DNA from 3 places in the Ectopseudomonas khazarica genome. Region 1 is predicted to be linked to each of the others. Evidence: predicted binding sites of a transcription regulator. Region 1 holds the regulator's gene; each other region holds the start of a gene.
The links. The regulator sigma-54, encoded in region 1, starts transcription at its own class of promoters, with help from an activator protein. The targets are predictions, from matches to a motif close to ANTGGCATNNANNTTGCTNT.

Region 1 (4,618 bases):
TGGGGTGACCACGGCACAAGGAATGAAAGCGTACTTGAATGACGGCAGGATGATCCTGCAGTCCAACGTAAGAGGCCAGCATGAGGTTCGTTAACACCCTCCCCCTGATTCTCAGCCTCAGCGCCGCATTGGGAAGCGCGGCCGCCTGGGCTCTGCCATCGGATCGCGACCAGCCGATCCGCATCCAGGCCGACACGGCCGAATTGGATGACAAGCAGGGCGTCGCAGTCTATCGCGGCGATGTGATCATCACTCAGGGCACCCTGAAGATCACCGGCGACACCGTCACCATCACCCAGACCGCCAGCGGTGACATCGACGTGTTCACTTCGGTGGGCAACCTCGCCTACTACGAACAGAAGCCGGATGTGGACAAGGACATCGTCAAGGCCTACGGCAAGACGATCCAGTACTTCGCCAGCAACGAACGTATCGTGCTGATCGATCAGGCCAAGGTGATCCAGGAAGGCAATACCTTCGAGGGCGAGAAGATCGTCTACGACACCCGCCGCCAGATCGTCAACGCAGGCCGCGCCACTGGCAGCAATGTCAGCACGCCGCGCCCACGCATCGACATGGTCATCCAACCGAAGAACAAACCCGCGGATCAGGCACAGCAGTAATGGCCATTCTCAAAGCCCAACATCTGGCGAAAAGCTACAAGAGCCGCCAGGTCGTGCGCGACGTCAGCATGAGCATCGAAAGCGGGCAGATCGTCGGCCTGCTGGGCCCCAACGGTGCCGGCAAGACCACCTGTTTCTACATGATCGTCGGCCTGGTACGCGCCGATCAGGGTCGCGTGCTGATCGACGACGTCGACGTCAGCCATCAACCCATGCACGGCCGTGCTCGCGCCGGCATCGGCTACCTGCCGCAGGAAGCCTCGATCTTCCGCAAGCTCTCGGTAGCCGACAACATCATGGCTATCCTCGAGACCCGCAAGGATCTCGACCGCGCTGGACGTCAGGCCGAACTGGAAAGCCTGCTGCAGGAATTCCACATCCATCACATCGCCGACAGCCTGGGCATGAGCCTGTCCGGTGGCGAACGGCGTCGCGTGGAGATCGCCCGAGCCCTGGCCACCAACCCGAAGTTCATCCTGCTCGACGAACCCTTTGCCGGCGTCGACCCGATCTCGGTAGGTGACATCAAGCAGATCATCCATCACCTCAAGGCCAAGGGCATCGGCATCCTGATCACCGATCACAATGTGCGCGAGACCCTGGACATCTGCGAGACCGCCTACATCGTCAACGACGGCCAGCTGATCGCCGAAGGCAACGCCGAGACCATCCTCGCCAACCAGACGGTGAAAGAGGTGTATCTGGGCCACGAGTTCCGCCTGTAGGGCGCAGGCTATTTCGCTACAGAAATATTGCACCCCCTAGGCAAGAACGAGAAATTCAGGCATATAATTTGCTTCCTGGCGGCGCTTCGGCGCCCTGATGTGGAAGGCGTAACTCGCCAGTAAATTAAGGTCTGCAATGAAACCATCGCTAGTCCTCAAGATGGGCCAGCAGCTGACGATGACACCGCAGCTGCAACAGGCTATCCGCCTCCTCCAACTGTCGACCCTGGACCTGCAACAGGAAATCCAGGAGGCACTGGAATCCAACCCCATGCTCGAGCGCCAGGAAGACGGCGACGACTTCGACAACAGCGACCCCATGGCCGACGGCGCGGAAAGCGCCGCCCCCACCCCCAGCAAGGAAGACAGCTACCAGGAATCCACCCCGACGGTGGACAGCCTGGAAGAAGGCGAGTGGGCAGAGCGCATTCCCAATGAACTGCCGGTCGACACGGCCTGGGAAGACGTCTACCAGACCAGCGCCAGCAGCCTGCCGAGCAACGACGATGACGAGTGGGACTTCACCACCCGTACCTCCAGCGGCGAGAGCCTGCAGAGCCACCTGCTCTGGCAGCTGAACCTGGCGCCCATGTCCGACAAGGACCGCCTGATCGCCGCCACCCTGATCGACTGCATCAACAACGACGGCTACCTCGAAGAAACCCTCGAAGAAGTCACCGAGTCCTTCGACCCTGAACTCGACATCGAGCAAGACGAAGTCGAGGTCGTCCTGCATCGCATCCAGCAGTTCGAACCGGCCGGCATTGGCGCGCGCGACCTGCGCGAGTGCCTGCTGCTGCAACTGCGCCAGCTGCCTGCCGGCACGCCATGGCTGAGCGAGACGCAGCGTGTGGTCAGTGACTTCCTCGAAGTGCTCGGCAGCCGCGACTACGCCCAGCTGATGCGGCGCACCAAGCTCAAGGAAGACGAACTGCGCCAGGTCATCGACCTGATCCAGCGCCTCAATCCGCGCCCCGGCTCGCAGATCGAATCCAGCGAGCCGGAATACGTGGTACCGGACGTGATCGTGCGCAAGCACAATGATCGCTGGCTGGTGGAGCTCAACCAGGAAGCCATGCCACGCCTGCGCGTCAACGCGCAGTACGCGGGCTTCGTCAAGCGAGCCGACTCCAGCGCCGACAACACCTTCATGCGCAACCAGTTGCAGGAAGCGCGCTGGTTCATCAAGAGCCTGCAAAGCCGCAACGAAACGCTGATGAAGGTGGCCACGCAGATCGTCGAGCACCAGCGCGGTTTCCTCGACTACGGCGACGAGGCGATGAAACCGCTGGTCCTGCACGACATCGCCGAAGCGGTCGGCATGCACGAGTCGACCATCTCGCGCGTGACCACGCAGAAGTTCATGCACACCCCGCGTGGCATTTACGAGCTGAAATACTTCTTCTCCAGCCACGTCAGCACCTCCGAAGGGGGCGAATGCTCGTCCACCGCGATCCGCGCAATCATCAAGAAACTGGTCGCGGCAGAAAACGCGAAAAAGCCGTTGAGTGACAGCAAGATCGCTGGTTTACTGGAGGCACAAGGCATCCAAGTCGCCCGTCGGACGGTCGCCAAGTATCGCGAGTCCCTCGGCATAGCGCCCTCCAGTGAGCGCAAGCGACTGATGTAGGCCAGATCGATTGGAGGCCTGGGCCTCCAAGCCAACGTGTTCCGGTGGCGGGTCGCACGAGACCCGTCTCTTACACAAGGCAACAAGGAGAAAGCGGTATGCAAGTCAACATCAGTGGACATCAGCTGGATGTGACCGACGCCCTGCGTGACTATATCGGCGAGAAACTGGGCCGACTGGAACGCCACTTCGACAAGATCACCAACGTTCAGGTGACCATGGAGGTCGAGAAACTCAAGCAGAAGATTGAGGCGACTCTGCACGTTGCAGGCGGCGAAGTGGTCGCCAACGCCGAACATCAGGACATGTACGCAGCCATCGACCTGTTGGCCGACAAACTTGACCGTCAACTTATCAAGCACAAGGAAAAGCAGCTCGACCGCCTGCAAGGCGCCACGGCCCGCTGACATTCCCCATCCATGATCCGACTTGAAAACATCCTGACCCCCGGCCGTTCCCTGGTGAACGTGCCGGGCGGCAGCAAGAAACGCGTGCTCGAACAGATCGCCAACCTGGTCGCCCGCGATCTTCCCGACCTGGATGCCCAGGACATTTTCGAAAGCCTGATTGCCCGCGAGAAACTCGGCTCGACCGGTTTCGGCAACGGCATCGCCATTCCTCACTGTCGCCTGGCTGGCTGCAGTGAAGCGATCAGCGCCGTGCTGCATCTGGACACCGCAGTGGACTTCGACGCCATCGACGGCGCCCCGGTCGACTTGCTGTTCGTACTGCTAGTGCCGGAAGCCGCAACCGACGCTCACCTCGAGCTGCTACGCCAGATCGCCAGCATGCTCGACCGCGGCGACGTACGTGAACGTCTGCGCCATGCCTCAAGCGGCGAAGACCTTTACCAAGTGGTCGTGGACACTCAGAACGGTCAATAAGCATGCGCCTGATCATCGTCAGCGGTCGCTCGGGCTCGGGCAAGAGCACCGCCCTCGATGTCCTTGAGGACAACGGCTTCTATTGCATCGACAACCTGCCAGCCGGCCTCCTGCCTGATCTCGCGGAACGCTTTCTGCCGCACAGCGACATGCTCCTGCCACAGGTCGCGGTATCCATCGATGCACGTAACCTGCTGAGCCAGCTCAAGCGTTTTCCCGAACTGCTCGACGAAGTGCGCCAGCGCAACATTCGCTGCGACGTGCTCTATCTCGATGCCGAAGACGACACCCTGCTCAAGCGCTTCTCGGAAACCCGCCGGCGCCACCCGCTGACCAATGACAACCGCTCGCTGGCCGAGGCGATCGCCTACGAAAGCCAGTTGCTGGCTCCGATCACCGATCGCGCCGACCTGAAAATCGACACTACACGCCTGAACCTGTACCAGTTGCGCGACGCCCTCAAGCTCCGCCTGCTGGGCCAGGCACAAACTGGCACGGCATTTCTGGTCGAGTCCTTCGGCTTCAAGCGCGGCATGCCGGTAGACGCCGACCTGGTGTTCGACGCCCGCTGCCTGCCCAATCCCTACTGGAAACCCGAATTACGCGACTACTCCGGCCTCGACCAGCCCGTGATCGACTACCTGGCGGCGCAACCGGAAGTGGAAGAAATGTATCAGGACATTCTCGTCTATCTGGACAAGTGGCTGCCCCGCTTCGCCGCCAGCAACCGGGCCTACGTGACCGTCGCCATCGGCT
Region 2 (4,618 bases), 1.9 Mb from region 1:
CAACGCTATCTGTATTGGAGCCAACAGTAGGCCGATGCCCTGGCGAGCGGAAATCAGTGCTCTCGATAGTGACCATGGCCATTGCCAATGGCACTTGGCACGGGCTGGTAGAGGGAAGCGAATTCACGAAGGGATATAGCCGCGCGCGGCCTGGCGACGGGATCACGCAAAAATCTGAAAGCAGAAAGCAGAAAGCAAAAGCCCCTGAGAGACTGCTCTCTCAGGGGCTTTGCGAAAGTGGCGGTGAAGAAGAGATTCGAACTCTTGATACGGTTTCCCGTATACACACTTTCCAGGCGTGCTCCTTCAACCACTCGGACACTTCACCGGATCTCGACGTTTTGGCGTGCAGCCCGTCGAGGTGCGCTAATGTAGTCGAATGTTTTACGAATGGCAAATTTTTTTAAAGGATTCATGCGCTTAAGAGCGCAAGCGGTTTTCCTGGGGCTCGCCGGAGGGGGGTTCGTCGAAACGGATGTGGCCAAACAGCAGAAAACCGAGGGATAGGAACAGCCCGATGCCGAACAGCATCAGGACGCCGGACGGGCTGCGCAGATAGAGGCTGTCGCTGAGCACGACGGCTGCCAGCAGCAAGCCGAGCACGGCAATCAGATAGAGGGTGGAGTAAAGGCTGTTCATGGGCGCTCCTCGGATATGCGGCCTACCTTAAATGTCAGCCTCCATGCACGACCAATTGCCATTCGGCATCGCCGCGATAGGCAGAAACACTGACCAGCCGGTCAGTCACAGCGCTTTACCAGAGCGGTTCGGCTGAGTACCTTCTGCCCACATTCAGCCCCGCGGCGCCAACAAGGAAAACTGCCATGAGCGACCTGATCAGCTATCAACTCGAAGATGGCATCGCCACCCTGACCCTGAGCAATGGCAAGGTGAACGCCATCTCCCCTGACGTGATCGCTGCCTTCAATGCCGCACTCGACCGTGCGGAACAGGATCGCGCCATCGTCATCATCACAGGCCAGCCAGGCATCCTCTCCGGCGGCTACGACCTGAAGGTGATGACCTCCGGCCCGCAGAACGCCGTCAACCTAGTGGCGGCAGGTTCCACGCTGGCGCGGCGCATGCTCGCTCACCCCTACCCGATCATCGTCGCCTGCCCAGGCCACGCTGTGGCCAAAGGCGCGTTCATCCTGCTGTCTGCCGATTACCGCATCGGTGTCGAGGGCCCGTTCAACATTGGCCTGAACGAAGTGCAGATCGGCATGACCATGCACCATGTCGGCATCGAACTGGCACGTGATCGCCTGCGCAAGTCGGCATTCCACCGCTCGGTGATCAATGGCGAAATGTTCGACCCGGCAGGTGCAGTCGATGCCGGCTTCCTGGACAAGGTCGTGCCCGGCGAGCAGCTGCTGGCTACCGCTCAGGCCGCAGCCCAGCAGATGAAGAAGATCAACATGACCGCGCACAAGAACACCAAGCTGAAGGTGCGCAAGGCCTTGCTGGAAACGCTCGATGCCGCCATCGAGATGGACAAGCAACACCTGATGTAGTCCCACGAAGGACTCATGCTGCAAAAGAAAACGCCGCGACTTCTATAGTCGCGGCGTTTTTTTGTGCCCTGATCGAGGCGCCCTGCTCAGCTGGAGTAATCCAGTGCGGTCCAGGCGCGGCTCAAACCCTGCGCCAGCACGCAGTCAGGATTGCTCAACTGCTCGTTGAACGCTGCGGGCAGCAAGGTCGTATCGCCTTCCGCCATGCCGTGCCGCTCGGTCAACCACTGCAGCTTGCCGCAGTTGGGCGTTTCGATGACATAACTGGCCGCGATATTGGAGTGGGGGCTCGGCAGACGGACCACATCCAGCACCCTGCCCGCCTCTTCGACCCGGCGGCCATTGGACACCAGCACCGCCCAGGCCTGCTCGCCCTCTATGACCAGGTAAGCGCCATTGGCCTGGGGCCGTTCGACCTGAGGTTGGGCGCATCCGCTCAGCAGGACCAATAGCACAATCGTCATCAGCATCTGTTGCATTGCCAATACCCCTTGCAAGGTGCTCGCTTCGCAGAGTGAGCAGGTTGTCGTCGCCGGAATGAGGCCACTATCACCCAATACTGTTTATTTGTACAGTATTTTTCGATTACCCTATTGGGCAGGTAAACGATCGACTGCACAGGAGCGCCACCATGCTGGACGTACTACAGCTGAAACACCGAGTGAACCGCATGCCGCTGGAACGCGTACGCGACATGGTCGATGAGCTGTTGCTCGAAGGCATCGTCACGGAGAACCGCACGCCCTTCAATCGTCAGCACTTCAATACCTGCTTCGCCGAAATCGAAGCCCTGCTGCAGCGTGCCGGTTATCACCGCCAGCTCGATGTGGTCGGTTACCAGGGCCTAGCCTATGCGCTCTTCGACCCCGCCCGCTGGGAGGCCGTCGAGGTGCTGCACTGGCTGCGTGACTTCGTCGAGTTGAAACAACAGCAGTCCTGTCACTGAGGCGCGCGCCACGCTCCGAAATCGGCCAGCGATCATCCTGCTGCACAGTCTTTGGGCAGTCCGCAGCAGGAACGAGCACCCTGACGGAGCCGCCACTGAAGAGCCAGGTCCTTGAAAGATATGGATTTATCCGTATCCCAGGGCAGTCACGGCGAAAGCTGGCAAAGGCCTTGCTAAGGAAACCCTGACCACGCTCCAGATCGCCAACGGCGGCGATTCGGGCACACCGACAAAGACGTCAAAGACTCCTCGTTGCCATCGGCAGCAGGTTGTCTGCGACGTCTTTTTTCGTTTCTGTCAGTCGAGGAAATGCCATGCTCCATCGCCTATCGCCCCGCCGCCTGTCTTCGCTGGGTCTTGCCCTGAGTCTGCTGAGCGCGCCGTTGCTGCACGCCGCTGAACCGGAGAAAGCCGAACTGAAACTGGGGTTCATCAAGCTCACCGACATGGCGCCACTGGCCATTGCCTACGAGAAGGGCTACTTCGAGGACGAAGGGCTGTATGTCACGCTCGAGGCGCAGGCCAACTGGAAGGTGTTGCTGGACCGGGTGATCGACGGTGAACTGGACGGCGCGCACATGCTCTCCGGCCAGCCACTGGGGGCCACCATCGGCTTCGGCACCAAGGCGGATGTGGTCACGGCCTTTACCATGGACCTCAATGGCAATGCCATCACGGTTTCCAACGAGGTCTGGCAGGCAATGAAGCCACAGGTGCCAATGGCCGATGGCAAACCCGTGCACCCGATCAAGGCCGACGCGCTCAAGCCGGTGATCGAGCAGTACGCCGCCGCCGGCAAGCCCTTCAACCTGGGCATGGTGTTTCCGGTGTCGACGCACAACTACGAGTTGCGCTACTGGCTCGCGGCTGGCGGTATCAACCCCGGTTACTACGCCCCGAACAAGGGCGACATCAGCGGCCAGATCGATGCCCAGGCACTGCTCTCGGTGACGCCGCCGCCGCAGATGCCGGCGACACTCGAAGCCGGCACCATCAGCGGTTACAGCGTCGGCGAGCCCTGGAACCAGGCAGCCGTGTTCAAGGGTATCGGCGTGCCGGTGGTGGCCGACTACGCGATTCGCAGGAACATGTCGGAGAAGGTCTTCGGCGTCTCGCGCAGCTGGGCGCAAGCCAATCCGGAGACTCACAAGCGCCTGATCAAGGCGCTGATCCGCGCCGGCAAATGGCTGGATGCGGACGGCAACGCCAATCGCGCCGAGGCGGTGGAGATTCTCTCGCGTCCAGAGTACGTCGGCGCCGATGCCAAGGTCATCGCCAACTCGATGACCGGCACCTTCGAGTTCGAGAAAGGCGACAAGCGCGAGGTTCCGGACTTCAACGTGTTCTTCCGCTACCACGCCACCTACCCCTACTACTCCGACGCCATCTGGTACCTGACGCAGATGCGTCGCTGGGGGCAGATTGCCGACGCCAAGCCGGACGACTGGTACGTGCAAACGGCCAAGCGCGTGTTCCTCCCGGAGATCTATCGCCAGGCCGCTGCCGAGCTGGTCGCCGAAGGCCACGCGCAGGCCAGCGATTTCCCGCCGGCCGACGAGGATGGCTTCCGTGAACCGCTGGCCGACACCATCGACGGCGTGGTCTACGACGGCCATCAGCCCAACGCCTACCTGCAGCAGTTCAGCATCGGCCTGAAAGGCGACCGCACGCTCTAAGGCACCAGCGGCCGCGCCTGGTCGCGGCCTCAACCGACCCGAGGACAGGACGATGAGCAACCCGAACGTCGCCACTCCGATTCAGCAGACCCTCAAGACGGCGCGTCACAGCGTCTTGCTCAAGCGCCTGGCCAGCAGCCTGATCCTGCCGGCACTGGGCATCGCCCTGTTCCTGCTGTGCTGGCAGGGGCTGGCCAATCACATCCAGACCAGCCTGGGCCAGTTTCCCGGCCCGTTGCAGGTCAGCGAGCAGTTCTCCGGGCTGATCGCCGCCCATCAGCGCGAGCAGGAGAAGGCCGCCGCGTTCTACCAGCGCCAGGACGAACGCAACGCCAGGCTGCTGGCCAGCAATCCGGCCGCCGAGGTGAAGATCCGCCCCTACACCGGCAAGCCGACCTTCATCCAGCAGATCTTCACCAGTCTCTATACCGTGGCGGCCGGGTTCGTCATCGCCTCGCTGGTGGCCATCCCCCTGGGCATCG
Region 3 (4,618 bases), 2.4 Mb from region 1:
CTGACTGGCGTCGGCGAAGGCCCCGGTGCCGGAATAGGTGATGCGCGCATCCGCCACCCGCGTCGAGGCGACGGTGTTGTCGGTGGCGATGTCATCGGCGCGAACCAGACCGGAGATGCGCACCAGTTCATCACCGGTATTGAGGGTCATCCACTTCTCGCCGCGTACGGCGAGGATGCCGTTGGGCAGCACTTCGGCGACGGTCACGGTGATCGAGCCGGACAGGCTGTTGCTCTGCCCTGCCTGGCCGGAGCCGGTGTTGGCGCGCTGCGAATCCCAGCTCGAATCCAGGCTCAGCTTGTCGTTGGTCATGCCGAGGGCGCTGAGGCCGCTCAGCGGATTCTTCGGCGCTACCGCCATGCCGAACAGATTGGGCACGCCCAGGGTGCCGCTGCTGTCCTTCTGCAGCGAGCTGTTGGCATTCTTGCTGGCCTGCGTCCGCTCGTTGAGGGTGATGGTGATGATGTCGCCGACGCGGAACGCCTTGCGGTCGTCATACAGGCCGTTCTCGAATCCTGCCTGGTAGATCGAACCGTTGTTCTGTGCCGCCGGCAACGGCGTGCGCGGCAGTACCGGCGCGTAGTAGGGATCATCCGGCTTGGCTGTCGGCGCCACGCAGCCGCTGCCGAGCAGCAGGCCAGCCAACAGGGGGAAACAGAGTATTTGCCGGTTCATAACCACTACCTCGCGGCGTTCACAACAGAATCAGGATTGATCAGAGGTTCTGCGTCACGAAGGACAGCATCTGATCGGCGGTGGAAATCACCTTGGAGTTCATTTCGTAGGCGCGCTGGGTGGTGATCATGTTCACCAGCTCTTCCACCACGCTGACGTTGGAGTTTTCCAGGGTGTTCTGCAGGGTGGTGCCCAGACCGTTCAGGCCAGGGTTGCCGACCTGCGGCGCGCCGCTGGAACCGGTCTCCAGGAACAGGTTGTTGCCGATGGCTTCGAGACCCGCCGGGTTGACGAAGTCAGCCAACTGGATGTTGCCGATGATCTGCTGCTGCGCATTGCCGGCCGTGGTGACCGACACGGTGCCATCCTCGCCGACGGTGAAGGTGCGCACTTCGTTGGGCAGCACGATGGCCGGCTCCAGGGCAAAGCCCTGAGAAGTGACGATCTGGCCATCGGAGTTCAGGTGAAAGCTGCCATCGCGGGTGTAGGAGACAGTGCCATCGGGCTGCAGGATCTGGAAGAAACCACGGCCATTCACGGCCAGGTCCAGCGGCTGCTCGGTGGTCTGCAGGCTACCGGCGGTGAAGATCTTCTGCGTACCGACCACCCGCACACCAGTGCCGAGCTGCAGGCCGGACGGCAGTTCGCTGTCCTGGCTGGACTGGCCACCCGGCTGACGACGAATCTGATACAGCAGATCCTCGAACTCGGCCCGATCGCGCTTGAAGCCAGTGGTCGCGACGTTGGCCAGGTTGTTGGAAATGGTGGTCAGGTTCATGTCCTGGGCGGACAGACCGGTCTTGCTGACCCAAAGTGCCGGAAGCATATCGTTTCTCCTCGGACGCCGGTTTTACGGCGCCGCGTACTGGTAATTAGCTAATCTGCAAAACCCGCGCCATGGCCGAGGCATTGTCTTCGGCGGTACGCATCATCTTCACCGACAGCTCGAACTGACGGGACAGGGACAGGATCGCCGTCATTTCTTCGACGGCATTGACGTTGCTCGCCTCGAGGAAGCCGGAGGTGAGCTGCACCGTGGCATCGGCCTCTACTTCGGGCTGGCCCTTGACGCGGATCAGACCGTCGGTGCCCTTCTCCAGGCTCTTCGGATCGGGATTGACCAGCTTGATGCGGTCGACCTCGGCCAGCACGTTGGGGTTTTCGCCAAGGGCACGAATGCTGATGGTGCCGTCCTGGCCGATCTCCACCTTCTGCTCCGGCGGCACGGCAATCGGCCCGGCATTGCCCATCACCGGCAAGCCGTTGCCGGTGCGCAGCACACCGAGGGCATCGATATTCAGACTGGCGGTACGGACGTAGGCCTCGCTGCCATCCGGGGCCTGCACGGCGACCCAACCCTTGCCACCGATGGCGACATCGAGGTCGCGCCCGGTCTCCTGCAGCGAACCCGGGCGGAAATCGGTCGCCGGGCGCTCGCTCATCGCGAACACGCGCGCCGGATAGGTGTCGCCGAACAGCGGCATCGAACGCGCCTGCTCGAAATCACGACGGAAACCCGAGGTGGACACGTTGGCCAGGTTGTTGGCATGGGCGCGCAGACCCAGGGTGTTGTTCTGCGCTCCGGTCATGGAGACGTACAGCATCTTGTCCATGGTGATTCTCCGAGTGGGCGACGTGCCCTTGGCTCTTTGCATGCTTTACAGCAAGCGCCGTGCCAAACGAATAAATCAACTACAAGATACTGATTTAAAAGGATTTATCTAGAAGAAGAGAGCGCCGAAAGACATGCGGCGGCGAGGTTTTGCCGGTTCCAGAACGGCAAAGCGGCAAGCCAGGCTTGCCGCTTCATCTCAGGTCAGCGCCATCAACGCAGGTTGATGATGGTCTGGGTGATGGCGCTCTCGGTCTCGATGGTCTTGGCGTTCGCCTGGTAGTTGCGCTGCGCCACGATGAGGTTCACCAGCTGGTCCGACAGCTCGACGTTGGAATCCTCCAGCGCCCCCGCCTCCAGAGCCCCGAGGGTACTGCTGCGCGGAGTACCGATCACCGGCTCGCCCGACTCGAAGGACTGCACCCAGGCCGTCTTGCCCACCGGCGTCAGCCCCTGGACGTTGGCGAAGTTGGCCAGCAGCACCTGCCCCTGCACCTTCGACTGACCGTTGGTGTAGCGGGCGAAGATCACGCCGGTATCGTCGACTTCGAGCCCGGCGAGCTGACCCGTGGTATAGCCATCCTGGCTGACGGCATTGACCCCGAACGACGCGGCGTACTGGGTCGAACCACGCATGTCGAAGGTAAACGCCTCGCTGTCGGCCCCGTTGGCGACCATCGTGCCCGGGTTGGCCGGGTCCTCTTCCGCCGGCGTCCAGTCGGTATCGGCCAGGGCGAAGATGCCGTTCGGCGTGCCCGCCGGAATCGCCGGCGCATCCAGGGCCGGATTCGCCGGTGTGCCGGCCAGCGGTGTCAATGCCGGGGTCATCAGCTGCCCGGCGGCATCGTAGTTCACCGCATAGCTGAAGGGCTGGGTGCTGCTCGGGTCGCGCGGGTTCACACCGTCGATCAGCACGTGCATGACCCAGCCATTGTTGGCCGGCGCCTCGTTCTTGACGAAGTACTGGCTCATGACGTGGGCGTTGCCCTGGGCGTCGTAGATGTTGGTGGAGGTCGACCAGTTGAAGGACTGCGAATCGCTCGGGTCGAAGGTCGGCGCCGCCATGGTCCCGGCGTTGACCGGACGCACGGCGTTGGAGTTCAGGTTGATCGTCTGGGTGACCGAGGTGGTCGCCTTCGGCTCCTGCTGCCCGGCGTTGACGCGCAGGTCGGTGCGCACCGGCAGGATGTTGCCGTTCTCGTCCGCGCCATAGCCCTGCAGGCGGTAACCGAAGTTGTTGACGATGTAGCCGTCACGGTCCGTACCGAAGTATCCCGCACGGGTATAGCTGATGTCGCCGTTGTTGCTGGTGACGAAGAAGCCGTTACCGCTGATGGCCATGTCCAGCGCGTTCTGCGTGTAGTTGATGTTGCCCTGGTTGAACAACTGCGCCACGTCGGCCAGCAGCACACCGCTGCCCTGCGGGTTCTTGCCGGTGCCGAGCACCGACGAGGCGTAGAGATCGGCGAACTCCGCGCGAGACTGCTTGAAACCCGCGGTGCCGGCGTTGGCGATGTTGTTGCCCGTGACGTTGAGGTCGCTGGTTGCCGCCCGCAGACCGCTGAGACCGATATTGAAAGACATGGAAGACTCCTTTGCCGGAACTGCCGGCGGCAATAATTACTGGCCGATGACCTGCACTTGCGAAAGCGGAACGCTGCCCAGACCGGCCAGATTCAACATCAGCTCGCCACCGCCCAAGGTGACGCTGTCAACGTTGGCCGGCAGCATGGTGTAAAGCCCTTTGGTCTCGTCGCCATAAGTAGCCTGAGCCTCGAACTTGTAGGTACCTGGCGGCATCGTTTCGCCGTCGGCATTCTTCCCATCCCAGATAAAGCTGACGTTGCCGGCAGCCTGCTCGCCGAGGTTGACGCGTGACACCAGTGAACCGGCGTTGTCGTAGACGTTGACGTAGACGTTGCTGCTGCTGACCGGCAGAACGGTGGTCGCCTTGAAGCTCTCGCTGGTATCGACGACCGCCTTCTCGCTGGGGACGATCACCTTGCGCCCGACCAGCGAGGAGGCCTGCAGCGCCTGCGACGACTGGTAGCCGGAGAGCAGCGACTCCATGCTGGTGTTGAGCTTCTCGATACCTTCCACCTGGCTGAACTGCGCCAGCTGGGCGATGAACTCGCCGTTGCCCTGCGGCTCCAGCGGGTTCTGGTTGTTCAACTGGGCCACCAGCAGGTTGAGGAACTCGTTCTTGCCGAGCTCCTTGTTCTGCGTGGTGTCCTGCTTGATCTGATACTGGTCGAGTACCGAACTCGTGCCGCTTACTGTGCTCATCCCTAGTCCCCTTCAAATACGTTACTGACCGAGGGTCAGCACACG

Region 2: the regulator sigma-54 is predicted to act here: its motif matches at 2,618-2,637, upstream of JLK41_RS13720 (CmpA/NrtA family ABC transporter substrate-binding protein).
Region 3: the regulator sigma-54 is predicted to act here: its motif matches at 2,336-2,355, upstream of JLK41_RS16325 (flagellar basal body rod protein FlgF).

The regions. Positions count from the first base shown of each region.
Region 1 is NZ_CP068551.1:1,008,423-1,013,040, reverse strand. It holds gene lptC (LPS export ABC transporter periplasmic protein LptC) at 1-94, shown strand, start outside; gene lptA (lipopolysaccharide transport periplasmic protein LptA) at 81-623, shown strand; gene lptB (LPS export ABC transporter ATP-binding protein) at 623-1,348, shown strand; gene JLK41_RS04570 (RNA polymerase factor sigma-54) at 1,485-2,978, shown strand; gene hpf (ribosome hibernation-promoting factor, HPF/YfiA family) at 3,077-3,385, shown strand; gene ptsN (PTS IIA-like nitrogen regulatory protein PtsN) at 3,398-3,862, shown strand; gene rapZ (RNase adapter RapZ) at 3,865-4,618, shown strand, end outside.
Region 2 is NZ_CP068551.1:2,866,729-2,871,346, forward strand. It holds tRNA gene JLK41_RS13695 (tRNA-Ser) at 239-328, opposite strand; gene JLK41_RS13700 (hypothetical protein) at 421-639, opposite strand; gene JLK41_RS13705 (crotonase/enoyl-CoA hydratase family protein) at 825-1,514, shown strand; gene JLK41_RS13710 (hypothetical protein) at 1,601-1,993, opposite strand; gene JLK41_RS13715 (hypothetical protein) at 2,146-2,460, shown strand; gene JLK41_RS13720 (CmpA/NrtA family ABC transporter substrate-binding protein) at 2,775-4,136, shown strand; gene JLK41_RS13725 (ABC transporter permease) at 4,189-4,618, shown strand, end outside.
Region 3 is NZ_CP068551.1:3,428,777-3,433,394, forward strand. It holds gene flgH (flagellar basal body L-ring protein FlgH) at 1-675, opposite strand, end outside; gene flgG (flagellar basal-body rod protein FlgG) at 716-1,501, opposite strand; gene JLK41_RS16325 (flagellar basal body rod protein FlgF) at 1,548-2,288, opposite strand; gene flgE (flagellar hook protein FlgE) at 2,501-3,871, opposite strand; gene flgD (flagellar hook assembly protein FlgD) at 3,908-4,573, opposite strand; gene flgC (flagellar basal body rod protein FlgC) at 4,595-4,618, opposite strand, start outside.